DNA from 3 places in the Brevibacillus sp. Leaf182 genome. Region 3 is predicted to be linked to each of the others. Evidence: predicted binding sites of a transcription regulator. Region 3 holds the regulator's gene; each other region holds the start of a gene.

Evidence for each region. Region 3 encodes CtsR, which represses protease genes until heat stress. Its sites were predicted from a motif close to ATGGTCAATAAAGGTCAAACA; they were not measured.
Region 1: the regulator CtsR is predicted to act here: its motif matches at 4,115-4,135, upstream of clpP (ATP-dependent Clp endopeptidase proteolytic subunit ClpP).
Region 2: the regulator CtsR is predicted to act here: its motif matches at 2,454-2,474, upstream of clpP (ATP-dependent Clp endopeptidase proteolytic subunit ClpP).

What each region holds. Positions count from the first base shown of each region.
Region 1 is NZ_LMPN02000026.1:54,877-60,689, reverse strand. Features, by position in the region: gene lon (endopeptidase La) at 1-80, opposite strand, end outside; gene lonB (ATP-dependent protease LonB) at 329-2,026, opposite strand; gene clpX (ATP-dependent protease ATP-binding subunit ClpX) at 2,222-3,487, opposite strand; gene clpP (ATP-dependent Clp endopeptidase proteolytic subunit ClpP) at 3,508-4,089, opposite strand; gene tig (trigger factor) at 4,221-5,513, opposite strand; gene ASG16_RS18615 (metallophosphoesterase family protein) at 5,639-5,813, opposite strand, start outside.
Region 2 is NZ_LMPN02000017.1:353,669-359,481, forward strand. Features, by position in the region: gene ASG16_RS07655 (branched-chain amino acid ABC transporter substrate-binding protein) at 27-1,262, opposite strand; gene ASG16_RS07660 (copper amine oxidase N-terminal domain-containing protein) at 1,478-1,945, opposite strand; gene ASG16_RS07665 (hypothetical protein) at 2,161-2,382, shown strand; gene clpP (ATP-dependent Clp endopeptidase proteolytic subunit ClpP) at 2,514-3,116, shown strand; gene ASG16_RS07675 (H-type small acid-soluble spore protein) at 3,231-3,416, opposite strand; gene ASG16_RS07680 (hypothetical protein) at 3,427-3,609, opposite strand; gene ASG16_RS07685 (HPr family phosphocarrier protein) at 3,737-3,994, opposite strand; gene whiA (DNA-binding protein WhiA) at 4,044-4,991, opposite strand; gene mgfK (gluconeogenesis morphogenetic factor MgfK) at 5,000-5,813, opposite strand, start outside.
Region 3 is NZ_LMPN02000007.1:306-6,118, reverse strand. Features, by position in the region: gene ASG16_RS00075 (ATP-dependent Clp protease ATP-binding subunit) at 1-1,513, opposite strand, end outside; gene mcsB (protein-arginine kinase McsB) at 1,580-2,653, opposite strand; gene mcsA (protein-arginine kinase activator protein McsA) at 2,673-3,191, opposite strand; gene ASG16_RS00060 (CtsR family transcriptional regulator) at 3,208-3,672, opposite strand; gene ASG16_RS00055 (HAD hydrolase-like protein) at 3,861-4,547, opposite strand; gene ASG16_RS00050 (MGDG synthase family glycosyltransferase) at 4,577-5,698, opposite strand.

The DNA.
Region 1 (5,813 bases), on a different contig from region 3:
TGGAGTACCATTGTCGGATAAACAAGCAATCCTCGCAACGGGAGAAGCGGTAATTCTCGTTTACCGGAACGTTCGCCCAAGCGGATGCACCTCTCCTTGTTGATCTACCCTCTTACAAAGAGCCTTATAACAGACAAAAACGGCCCTCAAAGCCGTTTTTTAAACGCCCGCCCGGCCCCAAAAAACGAGACAAAAAAGATCATACGCAATCATTTTTTGTGGAGCTCGTTTCAGGCCGGGCAAGGCCTCAGGCTCTTTGCAAGCAGAAGCTTTTTTCCATTGTAGCGCAAACACAATCCGATGTCTAATCCGCGAGCATACCCGACTGTTACAGGGATAGCGGAGAGGAAGCGAGATCCTCTGCTGGGATTTGCAAAGTAAATCCCGTCGCTTCTTCTTCTTGCATGGCAGCTTTCGGTACGGCTAGCTCGATTACCTCCGCGACAGTTGACACCGGTATGATTTCGATCCCTTTCATGTCAGCAAAAATGCTTTGCCAGTTTTCCTGTGGAATGAGGACTCTGGTCGCTCCCGCTTGTTTGGCGGCCTCTACCTTCGCGACTACACCCCCAACCGGCTTTACCTTCCCATGAATACTCACTTCGCCAGTCATAGCCAGTAAATTATCGACAGGCTGATTCAAAATCGCCGAGTAGATTGCTGTAGCAATGGTAATACCCGCAGAAGGCCCATCGACAGGGATACCTCCTGGAAAATTGATATGCAGATCATAATCATAAGGGCGGACGCCCATTCTGTTCAGGACAGTCAAAACGTTTTCGATCGATCCTTTTGCCATCGACTTCCGGCGGATCGTCCGGCTGCGGGTGCCCATCTCCTCTTCCTCAGCCATTCCTGTCATCGCCATTCGACCTTGACCAGGAATCACTGCGGGGGAAGCAGTCACTTCCAGCTCCATCACACTACCCATGTTCGGACCGTACACAGCAAGACCATTAACCAATCCGACTTGCGGCGTATCATGCACCTGTTTTTCGGGGCGTGGCGATTTTTGACTGCTGTGCATCACCCATTCCACATCGGCAGCATGGATGTCTTGGCGATCTTCCGTCAAGGCAATTCCCGCAGCGATTTGCAATGTATTGATCGCTTCACGTCCATTGGTCGCATAGCGCTCGATCACGGAAACAGCGCCGTCTTCAATATTCATATTCATTTTAGGCACAGCCGTACGCACGATACTCCCGATTTCTCCAGCCTTTAACGGGCGGAAAAAGATTTCCAGGCAACGGGAACGAAGCGCAGCAGGCAGTTCTTCTGGCAACCTCGTCGTCGCTCCCACCAGACGGAAATCAGCGGGCAAACCGTATTTGAAAACGTCATGAATATGCGAAGGAATTTGGTTATTTTCCTCACTGTAGTAAGCACTCTCTAGCATGACTTTGCGGTCTTCGAGAACCTTCAGTAACTTATTCATCTGCACAGGATGAAGTTCCCCTATTTCATCAAGAAAAAGCATGCCACCGTGCGCTTTCGTCACAGCGCCTGGCTTTGGCTGCGGAATACCCGCCTGCCCAAGCGAGCCTGCCCCTTGATAAATCGGATCATGTACAGAGCCGATTAACGGGTCAGCAATGCCGCGCTCATCAAAACGAGCAATCGTCGCATCGATTTCAATAAACTTGGCATCAGAAGAAAACGGAGATAGCTGATTTTTCTTCGCTTCTTCCAGCACGACCCTAGCCGCTGCGGTCTTGCCTACACCAGGTGGTCCATAAATAATGACATGCTGTGGGTTGGGACCACACAAAGCGGCACGCAACGCACGAAGCCCATCTTCCTGTCCGACAATTTCTTCCAAAGTCGCTGGTCTTGTTCTCTCTGACAGAGGTTCTGTCAACGCAACCATTCTCATCTTACGAATGGAATCAAGATCCTTGCGTGATTCCTTTTCGGTTGAGGTTTTCGTGTTTCTCTGCGCTCGCAGCAAGTTCCAAAAGTAGGTGCCGATCACGATACCAACAACCACTTCAATGACAGCAATGACCAATGTCGTATAGTCCATATGCAGTCCCTCCCATGCGTCTTCGCTTGCGGTCAGCTTTTGTCCCCCGAAGAGAGGGAATACGTTCATGACCGTTTTGTGCATATGTAAAGCTTCTCTTGAACGATATCAAGTAGTATTGCCCCGCAAGCGTAGACGTAAACCAACAACAAAAAAACCACCTCGCTTATCACGAGATGGTCTGTTAGACAATACTTATGCTGTCTCTTCGTGCAATTCCTGACCTTCTTTGGTCAACAGTTGCGGCTTCACTTTGTCGCGAACCGTTTCTTCAGTAATGACGCACTTGTTGACGTCTTCTCTGGAAGGCAGTTCATACATCATGTCGAGCATGATTTGTTCGATAATCGCACGCAGTCCGCGTGCACCAGTATTGCGCTTAATCGCTTCTTTGGCGATTTGCATGAGCGCACCGTTATCGAACTCCAGCTCAACACCGTCGAGACTCAGCAGTTTTTGGTACTGTTTCACCAAAGAGTTTTTCGGCTCTGTCAGGATACGCACAAGCGTCTCCTCATCCAGCGGCTCCAGAGTAGCAAGTACTGGCAAACGACCGACGAACTCCGGAATCAGACCAAATTTCAGCAGGTCTTCCGGCAAAATGTATTTCAGGTATTCTCCGGCTTTCAGATCGCCTTTTACGCCATCGCCGAAGTCTGCACCGAAACCGATGACTTTTTTACCCAAACGACGCTTGATAATCTGCTCGACGCCATCAAATGCACCACCGCAGATGAACAAAATGTTCGACGTGTCGATTTGGATGAACTCTTGGTGAGGATGCTTGCGTCCGCCTTGTGGTGGAACACTCGCAACCGTCCCCTCCAAAATTTTCAAAAGCGCTTGCTGAACGCCTTCACCAGATACATCACGCGTGATAGATGGGTTTTCCGATTTGCGGGCTACCTTATCAATCTCGTCGATGTATATGATTCCTTTTTCAGCCTTCTCCACATCATAGTCAGCAGCCTGAATGAGCTTGAGCAAGATGTTTTCAACGTCTTCACCCACATAGCCTGCTTCTGTCAGAGAAGTTGCATCCGCAATCGCGAAAGGTACATTCAGAATGCGCGCCAATGTTTGCGCGAGCAACGTTTTCCCGCTACCAGTCGGACCGATCAGCATGATGTTGGATTTTTGCAGCTCCACATCCTCGATCTTCGCCCCGGAATTAATCCGTTTGTAGTGATTGTACACCGCTACAGACAAGGACTTCTTCGCCATATCCTGACCAATGACATAGTCATCCAAGATTTTGCGAATTTCCACTGGCTTTGGAATTTCTTTCATATCGATTTCTTCTTCAGTGCCCAGTTCTTCCTGTACAATTTCATTGCACAGTTCGATACATTCGTCACAAATGTAAACACCAGGACCAGCTACCAGCTTGCGCACCTGTTCCTGGGACTTGCCGCAGAAGGAACACTTCAGTTGGCCTTTGTCGTCGTTAAACTTAAACATGCGCTTCACCTCACAACGGGTCAGTTTTTGCGTTCAATAATAGAGTCAATCAATCCGTAGGCCTTTGCTTCTTCTGCACTCATGAAATTGTCGCGATCCGTATCTTGCTCTACGCGTTCATAAGGCTGACCTGTCCGCTCAGACAAAATCTCATTTAGCTGACGCTTCGTTTTCATAATCCACTCCGCATGAATGCGAATGTCTTCTGCTTGCCCACGCACACCACCGAGCGGTTGGTGAATCATTACTTCGGCATTTGGCAGAGCGAAACGCTTGCCTTTTGCACCCGCAGCCAACAGGAACGCACCCATGCTGGCAGCCATGCCCACACAAATCGTGGACACATCCGGTTTGATGTACTGCATGGTGTCATAGATGGCCATTCCTGCTGTAACTGAACCACCTGGAGAGTTTATGTATAGCGATATGTCTTTGTCCGGATCTTCCGCCTGCAAGAAAAGTAGCTGAGCGACAACCAGATTGGCGATTTCATCATCAATCTCGGTGCCCAACAGAATAATCCGGTCTTTCAGGAGACGCGAGTAAATATCGTAGGAGCGCTCTCCCCTGCTTGTTTGCTCGATGACCATAGGGATTAGCATTATGTATTTTCCTCCTTTGCCGAAAAAAGTCAATGGTGGAAAAACAAGGCACGATACACTCGTGCCTTGTGGTCTTGACAGCCAGCGTCAGGGTTAGCCTGCCCACTGACCAATCATGCGTTCTTCTAAGCTTATGCTGTTACTTTGCTTTCTGCAACCAGCAAATCTACTGTTTTGCGAGTTTGCACATCGCGGTACAGAGCAGCCATGCCATCTTGTGCAGAGAAGATTTTGCGCAGCTCATCAGCTGGACGGCCGTATACGCCAGCCAGTTTATCCAGTTCTGCGTTTACGTCTTCTTCTGTTGCTTCGATGTTTTCTGCTTTGCCGATTGCTTCCAAAGTGAGGGAAGTGCGAACGCGGGATGTTGCGTCTGCACGCAATTGATCACGCAGTTGGCTCTCATCCATACCGGAGAACTGGTAGTACAGTTCCAGCGTCATGCCTTGGTATTGCAGACGTTGACCAAATTCATTTACCATTTGATCCAATTCATGCTCAACCATTACTGCTGGCAAATCGATCTCAGCGTTTTCAGCTGCTTTCAGAACGAGCTGCTCGCGAACATATTGATCTTTTTCTTGCGCTGTTTTTTCTTCGAGTTTTTTCTTGGTGTCTGCTTTCAGCTCTTCCAGCGTGTCGAACTCGCTCACATCTTTGGCAAACTCATCATCCAAAGCAGGCAGGTTTTTGCGCTTCAGGCTGTTCAGCTTCACTTTGAATACCGCTTCTTTACCAGCGAGGTTAGGAGAGTGGTACTCTTCAGGGAAAGTTACGGTAATTTCTTTTTCCTCGCCGATGTTCAAGCCAGCCAGTTGCTCTTCGAACCCTGCGATGAAAGTACCGGAACCCAGTTCCAGAGAGTAATCTTCCGCTTTACCGCCTTCAAAAGCTACTCCGTCTTGGAAGCCTTCGAAATCGATTACAGCGATATCGCCTGTTTGTGCGGCACCCTCTTCTACTGCAACGAGCTCAGCATGACGCTCTTGCATACGCTTCAGTTCAGCGTCAACGCTCTCTTCTGTTACAGAGAAGTCTTTTTCTTCGATGGACAGACCTTTGTAGTCGCCCAGCTTAACTTCAGGCTTCACAGTTACAGTCGCTTTGAAGATCAGGTTTTTCCCTTGTTCCATTTGCGTTACGTCTACTTCTGGACGATCTACTGGCTCGATACCAGCTTCACGAACAGCTTGTCCGTATGCAGTTGGAAGCAGAATGTCAAGAGCGTCTTGGTACAGAGATTCTACACCAAAACGGGATTCGAACATTTTGCGTGGTACTTTTCCTTTACGGAACCCTGGAACTTGAACTTTTTGAACCACTTTTTTAAACGCTTGATCTAATGCTGCGTCTACTTGCGTAGCATCTACTTCAACCGTCAGGACTCCCTGGTTATTCTCTACCTTTTCCCAATTTGCTGCCACGTAAACTTCCCCTCCTAAATCGAATCAACAGAACATCGCCAGCCGCGCCATGGTATCTTCGCAGGCTCGGATGATAATATTCTAGCCATTATAACCATTCTAGTATAGCACAAATCTTTTAGTTTTCAAGAAGACCTCATTGGTCGACGAACAGAATAGTTCCCTCCCAATTGTGAAACCAGGTTGCCTACATGATCATAAAACGCCACGGATATGTAAACTTCTGTCGGACTCGTTCCTGTCTCTTCTAAATGAGCATATGTCGGTACGTGGAAACCGCGCGGCATTTGCAGGCTGCCC
Region 2 (5,813 bases), on a different contig from region 3:
CCAAACGGCTTGTTCATAATGAAGAATTACTTCGCTTCACCCATAAATACTTTCTTTCCATCCTCATACTTGTACACGTATACGGAAGCAAAGTCGTTGTCGCCTTTTTCATTGAATGTTACGTTAACGAATTTGCCTTTGTAATCTTTGGTTTTGTGAACAGCTTCCAGCACTTGTTCACGAGTTGGCTTTTTGCCGCCGTTTGCTTTAATCGCTTCTTCCAGTCCGTTCAGCATAACACCCATGGAGTCATAACCAAAGGAAGTGAAGATCCCTACTTTGTTGCCAGTCGCGCTCTCGAAGTCTGTGATCCATTTCTTGCCGTCTTCGGTAGCACCAATATCGCCAACAGTAGAAGTAAAGACTACGTTATTGGCATTTTCCGCACCAGCAATTTTCACCATGTCAGCAGAGTCGTAGCCATCTCCACCCATAAAGACACCTTTGAAGCCTTTTTCACGTGCTTGCTTCACGATGATTCCTGCATCAGAGTAGTATCCACCGAAGTAGATCATCTCTGGATTTTTCGCAAGGATTTGGGTGATGATCGCACTATAATCCTTCTCGCCTGCCGTTACCCCTTCAAAGCCGAGAACTTGTACGCCGTCTTTTTCAAATTGCTTTTTCACTTCTGTTGCAAGACCTTGTCCATAGGCAGCCTTGTCATGCATAACGAACGCCGTTTTTACATTCAACTGATTTTTGGCAAAAATAGCAGCCTTGGAGCCTTGTTGATCATCACGCGCACAAATGCGGTGTACGATCTTCTTGCCTTGCTCAGTCAAATCTGATCCCGTTGCGGAAGGAGATACCATTACGAGCTTCTCTTGCTCGTATTGCGCTGCTGCTGTGATCGAAGCACCTGTTGTAGCATGGCCAACTACTCCGACTACGTCAGGATTTGAAATCAACATTTGCGCGACTGCTACCCCTTGTTTCGGGTCAGCTTGGTCGTCTTGCGCGGACAATTCAACATCAAAGCCAAGTGCTTTGAATGCCTCCTTTTTTTCTTTCAATGCATATTCAGCACCAGCTTTTGCTGTGCTTCCGTAATCGGAGTACTGACCAGACATCGGACCAACTACAGCAATCACGAGCTTCTCAGTAGCTCCGCTTGCACCGCCCGTGCTTCCTCCACTATTGTTGCTGGGCTGTGGTGTCGCGCTTTGTCCACCAGTCCCCGTACCTCCACCACAGCCCGCGAGCAATGTGCTCAGAGCAAATGTTGCAGCCAGTATCGACAATGATTTCTGTTTTTTCATAGCAAAACATCCCCCTCTTTATTTATGAGCAAACTATGAATCACAATCTTATTGTAGGATATTTTAGAAAATTTGCAATAGAAATGATTGAAGGAAGAATCAATTAAATAACCTCTTTCGCTGTCTGCTAATAGAGGCGTACGCATGTAGTAAGAAAGCAAATAGCCACTTCTACGCATAGAAGTGGCTATCTTGATGAGAAGTTCCATTCATTTCTAGGAATTAATTGGAATGCTCAGCTTGTAAGTGAGCGTTTTTGCATCGTACTCTACTTTTGCACCCAATTCTTGGGCGATGAATACGAGAGGAACGAGCACTGCTCCGGTCACTGGACGTGGCGGATTTGCTACACTGGTTTCTTTGCCGTTTTTATAAGCAAAGTTTTTGTTTTCGTACATACGTAGAGCGTACGTATTGTCTTTGGCAACCAGCAGAGATTTGGTCGTGCTATCCCATGCTGCGGAACCACCCAAAGCAATCGCCAATGTGCTCGCATTCACATACGCAACACCATTTTCAGTAACGATCTCTTCTGGGAATGGGAACTCCTTGCCGTTTAGCTGAACCTTGATTTTTTGTTGCTGTACAGGAGCAGGCGCAGTTTGGGCAAACGCAGCCGTTGCTGCTACACTTCCTGTTAGAAGAGCCGCTGTCAGCATCATTGTTGAAAACTTGCGAAGCATAATAAACACCCCTTAAATATCATGAAATGAATTCCAATTTTGTAAAGTTCGACACGAATCAACTTTTTCCTTCTTTTTTATCCCATACATTTCCTATGTAATTCTCTCACTAAACATGACAAGACTAGGAAAAAAATAAAATATCCCACGAACAAATGTTTTTGTGCACAACCTGTGCATAACATTGTGGATAACTTTCGAAAGTGAGGCTTACCATGGCAGGGGAACGTTTTTTTCTCATTTATCAAGAGGCCAGTGACGAGGAATGCTTATTGACCATTGAACCATACAAAGATCAACAGGAGCTGGCGGAAGCCATCAATCAGCTACAGGCCAAACAAGTCGATGAATATACGATCATCAAGGGAAAAAAGATGAAAGCCACGCTGAAACTCGCCGTCGATTTGACCGAAGCCGATGAGAATTCTAAGGAATGAATGTTTTCTTTTTCGAGTAGGTTTAGACAGAGGGAAATTGGCAAACATGGTAGTGAGGGCGCGCACTTATGTGTTTGACCTTCATTGACCTTTTGTGTATGATATTGTTACAAAGAGAGGAGGAAGACTAGATGCATATGAATTTAATTCCAACCGTCATTGAACAGACGAACCGCGGGGAACGTGCTTACGACATTTATTCCCGCCTGCTCAAAGACCGCATCATCTTTCTGGGAACCCCAATCAACGACACCGTAGCCAATATCGTTGTGGCACAGTTGTTGTTCCTTCAGGCGGAAGATCCGGAGAAAGACATTCACTTGTACATAAACAGCCCAGGCGGTTCTATTACTGCTGGTATGGCAATTTACGATACTATGCACTTCATCAAGCCAGATGTATCCACCATTTGTATCGGAATGGCTGCTTCGATGGGAGCATTCCTGCTGGCTGCTGGGGCAAAAGGCAAACGCTTTGCTCTGCCAAACAGTGAAGTCATGATCCACCAACCATTGGGTGGAGCCCAAGGACAAGCGAGCGACATTGAGATTGCCGCAAAACGTATTTTGAAGATGCGTGATCATCTGAACACCATCCTGGCTGAACGCACTGGACAGCCTTTGGAGCGCATCCAAAAGGATACCGATCGCGACAACTTCCTCTCTGCCGCAGAAGCAGTAGAGTACGGATTGATTGACAAAGTCATCACTTCCGAACCGTCTTCCAAAAAATAAGAGATACCTAGTAAAAAAAGAAGCACTCGTGCCTGAACTATGGGCCGAGTGTTTTTTTGTATGCCGAGCAAGCCCCAAGAGGCTTCCCTTGGTTTGCTCGGCTTTTTCGATGAATCATTGTGATACTTCCATTAACTGACTGACATAGACCGTCCGGCTATGTCCTGGATTTTTTTCCTCATGCACACGTGCTGTTGACGTTTTTTCGTCTACAGCATCGATCCAAACGGCTTGTCCTTCGTACTCTACCTTGATATGGTCGTCGGAGCTCATAATGGCCTGTGCTCTCGTTACATTCATAAGCGGCTCCCTATTGCTCATCTTCAAGGGCTTGCTTGGCTGACGACGCCCCTGTCATCGTGTCTACAGTTGTTTCTTCAATCAGGCCGTTTTGATCGGAAACAACTCCACCTCCCAGTCCCTCGTTCACCATCCGATCAATGTCCATATCATAACAATCGCGGCCTTCGTAACACTTATCACGGTTACTCATGTGTCATTCCTCCTTCATGCAATATACATGGTTAGAAATGCCCTGCCCGAAGTGAATTGATACATATTCATCAAGATAACCAACAAAAAAAGACACCTTCCATACGGGAAAAGTGTCTCTCGTGACTCTATTCTTCTTTGCTTACCAGATTCGTAAGGCTGGTGACTGCCTGGGAGGCATCCGGCCCTTCTGCTAAAATGGTAATTTCCGTTCCAGAGCTGATTGCGAGGCTCATGATACCCATGATGCTTTTCGCATTGACCTTCTTGTTGCCTTTTTCTACGAATACTTCCGATGCAAAACGGTTAGCCTCCTGAACGAAAAAGGCTGCTGGACGAGCTTGCAAACCGGTCTTTAACTGAACCACGACCTGCTGTTGAACCATGAATGGACCTCCTCACTTGTAGACTATTATCCTTAAGTATAACATGCATCTACATCGAAATATTTTGTTTTTCTCGTATTTTGTCAGCGATTTCGTTAATTTTTCGCAAGCGGTGGTTAATACCCGATTTGCTCACTACTCCGCTTGGCACCATCTCACCCAATTCTTTCAAATTGATGTCAGGATGAGCCACTCGAAGCTCCGCGACCTCTCGCAGACGTTTTGGCAAATTCTCCAATCCCATCTCTTGATCGATGAGCTGAATATTTTCCATTTGTCTGGTGGCTGCATTCACCGTTTTGTTTATGTTGGCGATTTCACAATTGTGTAAACGGTTTACTGAGTTCCGCATGTCCTTTACGATTCGAACGTCCTCGAAATACAGAAGCGCCTGATGAGCTCCAATCAAGCTCAAAAACTCTGTAATCTTTTCGCCTTCTTTAATATAGAGAACATACCCTTTTTTCCGCTCGATGCACTTGGCATTTAGTTTATACCGATTGGCGATCTTGGTCAATGCTTCGCAAAAATCCTGATAGGAAGTAAAAATCTCCAGATGATAGCTGGATGCCTCTGGATGATTCACAGATCCCCCCGCCAAAAAAGCCCCCCGCAAATAAGCAGCGCGGCAACAGGACTTCTTCACGATCTCAGGGGCGATTCCTGGGATAAACGACAGGCTTTGATCCATGATGCCCAAGTCTTGCAAAACCTCATTGGCCTTATTCGGAATACGCACAATGTAAACGTTGTTCTTTTTCAAACGCATTTTTTTGCGAACCAGCAGTTCAGCGTGTATCTGAAACAGCCTCTTGATTAACGTGTAAATACGTCGGGCAATCGCCGCGTTCTCTGTCGTCACATCCAGCACCAGTCGTCCGGCTCCAAACTGCAGACTTCCATTCATCCGAATCAAGGCTGAGAGCTCTGCCTTGCTGCAGCAATCGGCACCCTCCGTCATGGTAAGTTCTTTTTTGGTATGCGCGGCGAATGACATCGACTTCACTACTCCTTCTCTATCTTCAGCACCTTCCGTCTTCGTCTGACCAGTGACACAATCTGCTTGCTGACAGCATGTGCATCATGACGTAGGTATCCGTCCTCAAATGTGACTAACGGCCTCGCCACAACATGCAGACCGAGTTGGCGCAGTTGCTTTAAGTCACATCGGACAGGAGCTGCTCCTTTTTCCGCGTATTTGTCCAATACATGGGTAGGCAGCTCGGCTGAATTGACAATGATCGTATCCAGAAATGGTCTATCTACATGTTCATACATGACATTCACGTGCCTGGATGCAGAAAAACCGTCTGTCTCCCCCGGTTGTGTCATGACGTTACAAATATAGATTTTCGGGGCTTGTGCGCGTGTAATCGCTTCAAATAACCCGCGTACTAATAAATTGGGCAGGATGCTCGTGTACAAGCTGCCAGGCCCAATCAAAATGGCATCCGCGTCGGCAATAGCCATCAGGGCTTCGCTCAGAGGAACAGCATCCTCCGGGTCAAGGAACACCCGCTTGATTTCTTTGCCAGTCAACGGTATTTGGGATTCTCCGATTACGAGAGATCCATCTGTCATTTCCGCTTTCAACTGAATCGATTGCGTGGAAGCTGGCAATACATCTCCACGCACTGCCAAAACCCCGCTTAATGTTTTGACTGCGGTGACAAAGTCTCCAGTGATTTCGTTCATCGCTGCAAGTAATAGATTTCCCAAATTATGCCCTGCTAATCCCGTGCCTGTGGAAAAACGATATTGCATGACTTTTTCCATCAATGGCTCTGTATCGGCCAGAGCAGTCAAGACGTTTCGAATG
Region 3 (5,813 bases):
GCAAGCGCTCTGTTTCTTCTTCCTTCAGCTTCAACACAGGAATACCCGTCCAGCTCGCCACTACTTGTGCGATGTCTTCTGGCGTAACCTCCATGTTTAGCTGACCTTGGCGCTCTTTCCAGTCTTTTTTCGTTTTATCCAGTTCTTCACGCAGTTTTTGCTCCTGATCGCGAAGAGCTGCTGCTTCCTCGAATTCTTGTGATTGTACGGCAGCGTCTTTTTCCTTGCGCACCTCTTCCAGACGTCCCTCCAGCTCTTTGAGGTTTGGTGGAACCGTAAAGGATTGCAAGCGAACCTTGGATGCCGCCTCGTCGACCAAGTCGATAGCCTTGTCAGGCAGGAAGCGTTCCGTAATATAGCGGTCAGACAGTTTTACTGCCTGCTCGATTGCTTCATCGGTAATTTTGACACGATGGTGGGCTTCGTAACGATCACGAAGGCCATGCAGGATACGAATAGCATCCTCCGCTGTCGGTTCATCAACCTGAATCGGTTGGAAACGACGCTCCAGTGCCGCGTCTTTTTCGATGTACTTGCGATATTCATCCAGCGTAGTAGCACCTACGCACTGTAGCTCGCCACGTGCCAGAGCAGGCTTCAAAATGTTGGAGGCATCAATAGCGCCTTCTGCTCCACCTGCACCAATCAGGGTGTGCAGCTCATCAATAAACAGGATGATGTTTCCTGCTTGGCGAATTTCGTCCATGATTTTTTTCAGACGATCTTCGAACTCACCGCGATATTTGGTTCCCGCAACAACGGTTCCCATATCGAGGGTCATGACGCGTTTATCACGGAGGGTCTCCGGAATTTCGTTGTTGACGATTTTTTGGGCAAGACCTTCTGCGATCGCTGTTTTCCCGACGCCAGGCTCCCCAATCAATACAGGGTTGTTTTTGGTGCGTCTGCTAAGTACTTGGATCACACGCTCGATTTCTTTTTGGCGACCGATGACAGGGTCCAGCCCGCCATCACGAGCGATTGCAGTCAGATCCCTTGCCAAGCCGTCCAGTGTCGGCGTATTCGCCGCTGGGTTCCCTCCAGACGGTTGATGAGATGCCATCATTTCCGAGCTGCCAAGAAGCTGGAGCACCTGTTGACGTGCCTTGTTCAGGCTAACGCCCAAATTGTTCATGATTCTCGCAGCAATGCCTTCTCCTTCACGGATCAAGCCAAGCAGAATATGTTCAGTCCCCACATAGGTATGACCCAGCTTGCGGGCTTCGTCCATCGACAGTTCAATAACCTTTTTGGCGCGAGGTGTATAGTTTGGTGTGTAATTACTACCGGACTGCTCTGTTCCTCGCCCGATTAACGACTCCACTTCGCTCTGGATTTTATCGAGGCCAAGCCCAAGTGATTGCAATGCCTTCGCCGCAATCCCTTCGCCTTCTCGAATGAGTCCCAGCAGCACATGCTCTGTCCCAATATCTTTGTGTCCGAGACGAACCGCCTCTTCCAGGGCAAGCGCCAGTACTTTTTGTGCTCGTTCTGTAAAACGTCCAAACATCATATCGTACACCTCCGTATAACCGTGTTTTTTCTCTATATGGTTAACAATTGCGTGATACCATTACGATTACTCTTGTGATTCTACTACGCGCAGACGTTCGCGGATCAGCCTTGCCCTTCTTTCATCGCGTTGGTCCGGAGTGAGCTTTTGTCCAGCGTGGTGTTGTAAAAACCCTGGCTGTGTCGTGACTAACAGTTCGTTTAGGACCAGCGGAGATACATCCGGAATGATGTCTAGATCTATCCCCAGACGTACATCGGACAGACGCTGTGCCGCCTCCTTGGACTCTACCGTGCGGGCGTACATCAGGATACCATACGATCGAAAAATCCGATCCTCCAACGAGACCCGAGTATGCTCCAGCAAATAAGTACGTGCCACACGCTCTTGCTCAATAATCTGTCTAGCTACACCGTAGAGATTGGAAAGGATATCCGACTCAGACATCCCCAGTGTGACCTGATTGGATAACTGAAAAAGATTCCCTAGAGCTTCGCTGCCCTCTCCGTAAATTCCTCTAACGACTAGACCAACTTGATTAATTGCCTGTAAAATTCTGCTGATCTGCTGCGTCATCACCAGCGCCGGCAAGTGCAGCATCACAGATGCACGAATTCCCGTACCCACATTGGTTGGGCAACTTGTAAGATATCCACGTGTCTCGTCGAACGCGTAGTTCAAGTTTTTCTCAAAAATGTCGTCTATCTTCGTACCTATTTCCCATGCCTCGTTCAAACGAAACCCGGGTAATAGTACCTGTATTCGAATGTGATCTTCTTCATTAACCATAATGCTGACAGACTCATCTTCCCGAAGTAATACGGCACCTTTGCGAGATTCCTCTGCCAGATGGGGGCTAATTAGATGCTTTTCTACGAGCACGCGTTTTTCTAACGGGTTAATTTGATCCATATGGATAGCCTGGAGCTGATGCCGTTTGCGCATTGCCTCCGAATCGCTTACTTCCGTTACCTTTCTGACGACTTCCTCGCCCTGCGAGTCCGTTGCCAATAACGGAAAGGGGTGCTGGCGCAGGTTACGGGCGATACGCAGCCGTGTACTAATGACAATGTCGGAATCAGGACCTTCTCCTTTCATCCAATTGCTCCACGGGTTTTGCATAAACTGCTTTTGGGACATAACCAGCTAACCTCCCTTGCTACGATTGGGCCATTTTTTGTTCCAATGCTCGAATTCGATCACGCATTTCTGCTGCCTTCTCGAACTCTTCACTGGCGACATGACTTTGCAGCGCTTGCTTTAGTTGTTCCAGCTCTTTACGGATCTTCAGTTTGCCACCCATCCGCTCTGGTACTTTTCCACTATGCTGTGTGTTTCCATGAATCCGGCGGAAAAGGGGGTCCAGTCGATCACCCAAAAAAGTGTAGCAATCACTACAGCCAAATCGGCCACTTTTACTAAATTGAGAATATGTGAGACCACATGTTTCGCATTGAAGCGGCTTATTCGTTGCCGTTTCGCGTCCATTCTTTTGCATGGGATCAAATTTTAAAAGTCCTGACAGGAGATTGTTGATGCTGAAGTTGTGAAAGCCGGTAAAGACGTCCCCTTTTTCATGAGCACACTGCTCGCAAATATGGTATTCGGTTTTTTCGCCATTGACGATTTTCGTCAAATGAAGTGTCGCCGGTCGTTTTCCGCATTCCTCACAGTTCATAACATCATACCTCCTTTTACTTCAACAAGATTGCTGCGATCATCTGCTTTAAAATATTTGCCCGCAAACGATCCCGCAATTCAGCTTCTAGCGTTAATACATTTCGCGAGGTAGCGATTTTCATTAAGGTGGCTTCTCTGATGTTGACTAATCCTTCTTCAAATAGTCTTTCTACGATCGCATTTCCCACGCTCTGACTGATGCTCTCACCAATTAGTTCCTCTGTCAGCAATTCTTGCAAGCGTGCTTTGCTGACAATCTGCACCTTGCGTATGCGAATATACCCGCCGCCCCCGCGCTTACTCTCTACAATGTACCCTTTTTGAACGGTAAAGCGCGTATTGATGACGTAATTGATCTGAGACGGCACACATTGAAAATGGTCGGCAAGCTCACTACGCTGAATCTCGATCGATCCATTGGGACTGTTTGTAATGATGCTTTTCAAGTGATGTTCAATGATGTCCGAGATGTTACGCAAGTCATCGCCTCCTATTCCTCTGTGTATGTTCTTCTGAGGTTACCTATTGACTTTGACTATCTTTGACGTTAATTATAATGGGTTTAGTGCGTGCCCGCAAGTGTCCCTTACACATTCTAGTGTGGGCAAAAGAGGGTCGCTTGAAACTAGGACATGATCAACAAAAAAACCACTCCCTGAGGAATGGTTTATGTTTGTTCTTGTGTATTGGTGTCGATTGCTGGCAAATGATTCAGTAGCTGTGTGAAGCTGGTGATGATGACATCTGCCCCGTCAAGTTCACCTGGTTTGGCAAAACCAAAGTCGCATCCAATGGTAAATAAACCGTTTGTCTTGCCTGCTTCCACGTCGGAGTGACGATCCCCTACCATGATGGCCTGCCCGATTTTGTAATCAGACAACAATTTTGCAACCAGATCATTTTTGGAATGTGTGCGGAAACGGCCAGCTGAGTACAGATCGGTCATTAGCGGCTTTAATTCGTATTCCTGGCAAATGGCATCGATGTACTCTTCCTGCCCATTACTTGCTATAAACAAAGCAAATCCTTTTTCTCGCAGCGTTTCCAAGGTTGATTTTACATTCGGATATAGCTCGGTCACTCTTTCTTTGAGTAACTGGATTTCATTGTCTAGCAAGAAGGCGTCAGCTAAGCGAATAGCTTCCTCACTCGCACCCGGCAGTAATTTGTCCCAGATCTGCTCGATCGTCATTCCCAGTACATTGATCAATTCACGTTCGTCTGGGGTTTCCCCTTGCCATAGCCCTTTTTGACGAAGCTGGTCAAACGTTCGAATAAATGCTGGAGTGGACAGCTTTTCTGTTTGCAGTAACGTGCCATCCATATCAAATAATATGGCGAATGGTACAGTCATGGGTTCCTCCATTTTGTCTGGCTAGGCCGCTATTCTACTTTTCCTGGCAACATATTCATATCATCCATGATGAACTCGGTAATTCTTTGTGCAGCATCTGGCTTCGAGATTTTCTGTCCCATTCTACGCATATAATCCACCTTGGACGGGCTATGCAATAGTTCATCGATAAAGTAAATCAATTGCTCCGACAGATTCGCATGTACCGCACATCCATTATTGAGCAAAAAGTGGCTGTTCCTCTCTTCCTGTCCAGGCAGAGGGTTGTAAACAATCATGGGTACCCGTTTACTCATTACTTCAGCTGATGTAAGTCCGCCTGATTTGGTGACAATTAAATCAGCCGTTTCCAAGTATTCGTGGAAGTTATTGATGAATTTTAGCGGCACGACTTCATGGCGATACGTACGATTTGTCACTTTATTGTACAGCTTGTCGTTTGTCCCTGTTAACACAAAGGTTTTCAGAGGAATGTTAATCTCTTCTAACCCATCTAATACCTTTTCCATCGAGCCGAGACCCAATCCGCCCCCCGAAAGAATAATGCTCTTTTGTCCAGGAGCGAGGCCCAGCTTTTGCCGAATCAAATCGGCGTCCAATGGCAAGCTGAATTTTTTCATGATGGGAATGCCCATCGGAATGAATTTTTGATGATCCTGTCGATAAACGTCTAACAGGTAATACAGTTGCTCATGGCCGATGAAGTAATAATTGATATGGTGATTAATCCATGAAGGATGGATGGTATAGTCAGTAATGATCGTATAGATTGGTTCCTTCCAATCATTTCTCCCTTTCAGTACGGAGAGCATACAGCTTGCAAACGGATGCGTAGCAATAAAGGCATCAGGCTGTACACTGTTGATCAGCTTTTTCAGTTTGTTTGCCAGTAACTTATTCATCAGCACATTCATATCGAAGAAACGGGTTTTTTCCGTATTATGGTAAATTCTGCCCCACATCTTGGGTGACAGCCTTAACAGATTCATATAGCTTTCCAGCAAAATCTTGTGAAAGGTGGGGCTAATATATTCCAACGTATCGATGATCATTGATGTGCAACCACTCTCAGCCAAGCTTTCTTGCATGGCCCGCGCTGCCTGGTTGTGTCCGTTACCGATGGAAGCGGAAAAGATTAGAATTTTTTTCATGAACGATTCTCCTTCATAACCTCGCCTACTCCAACGCCTGGATCAGGTACCTTCTCATGTTAGTCTACCCCAAGACCCGTCTGCAAGAGGGAACTTGTCGGTCATTCGGCCTAAC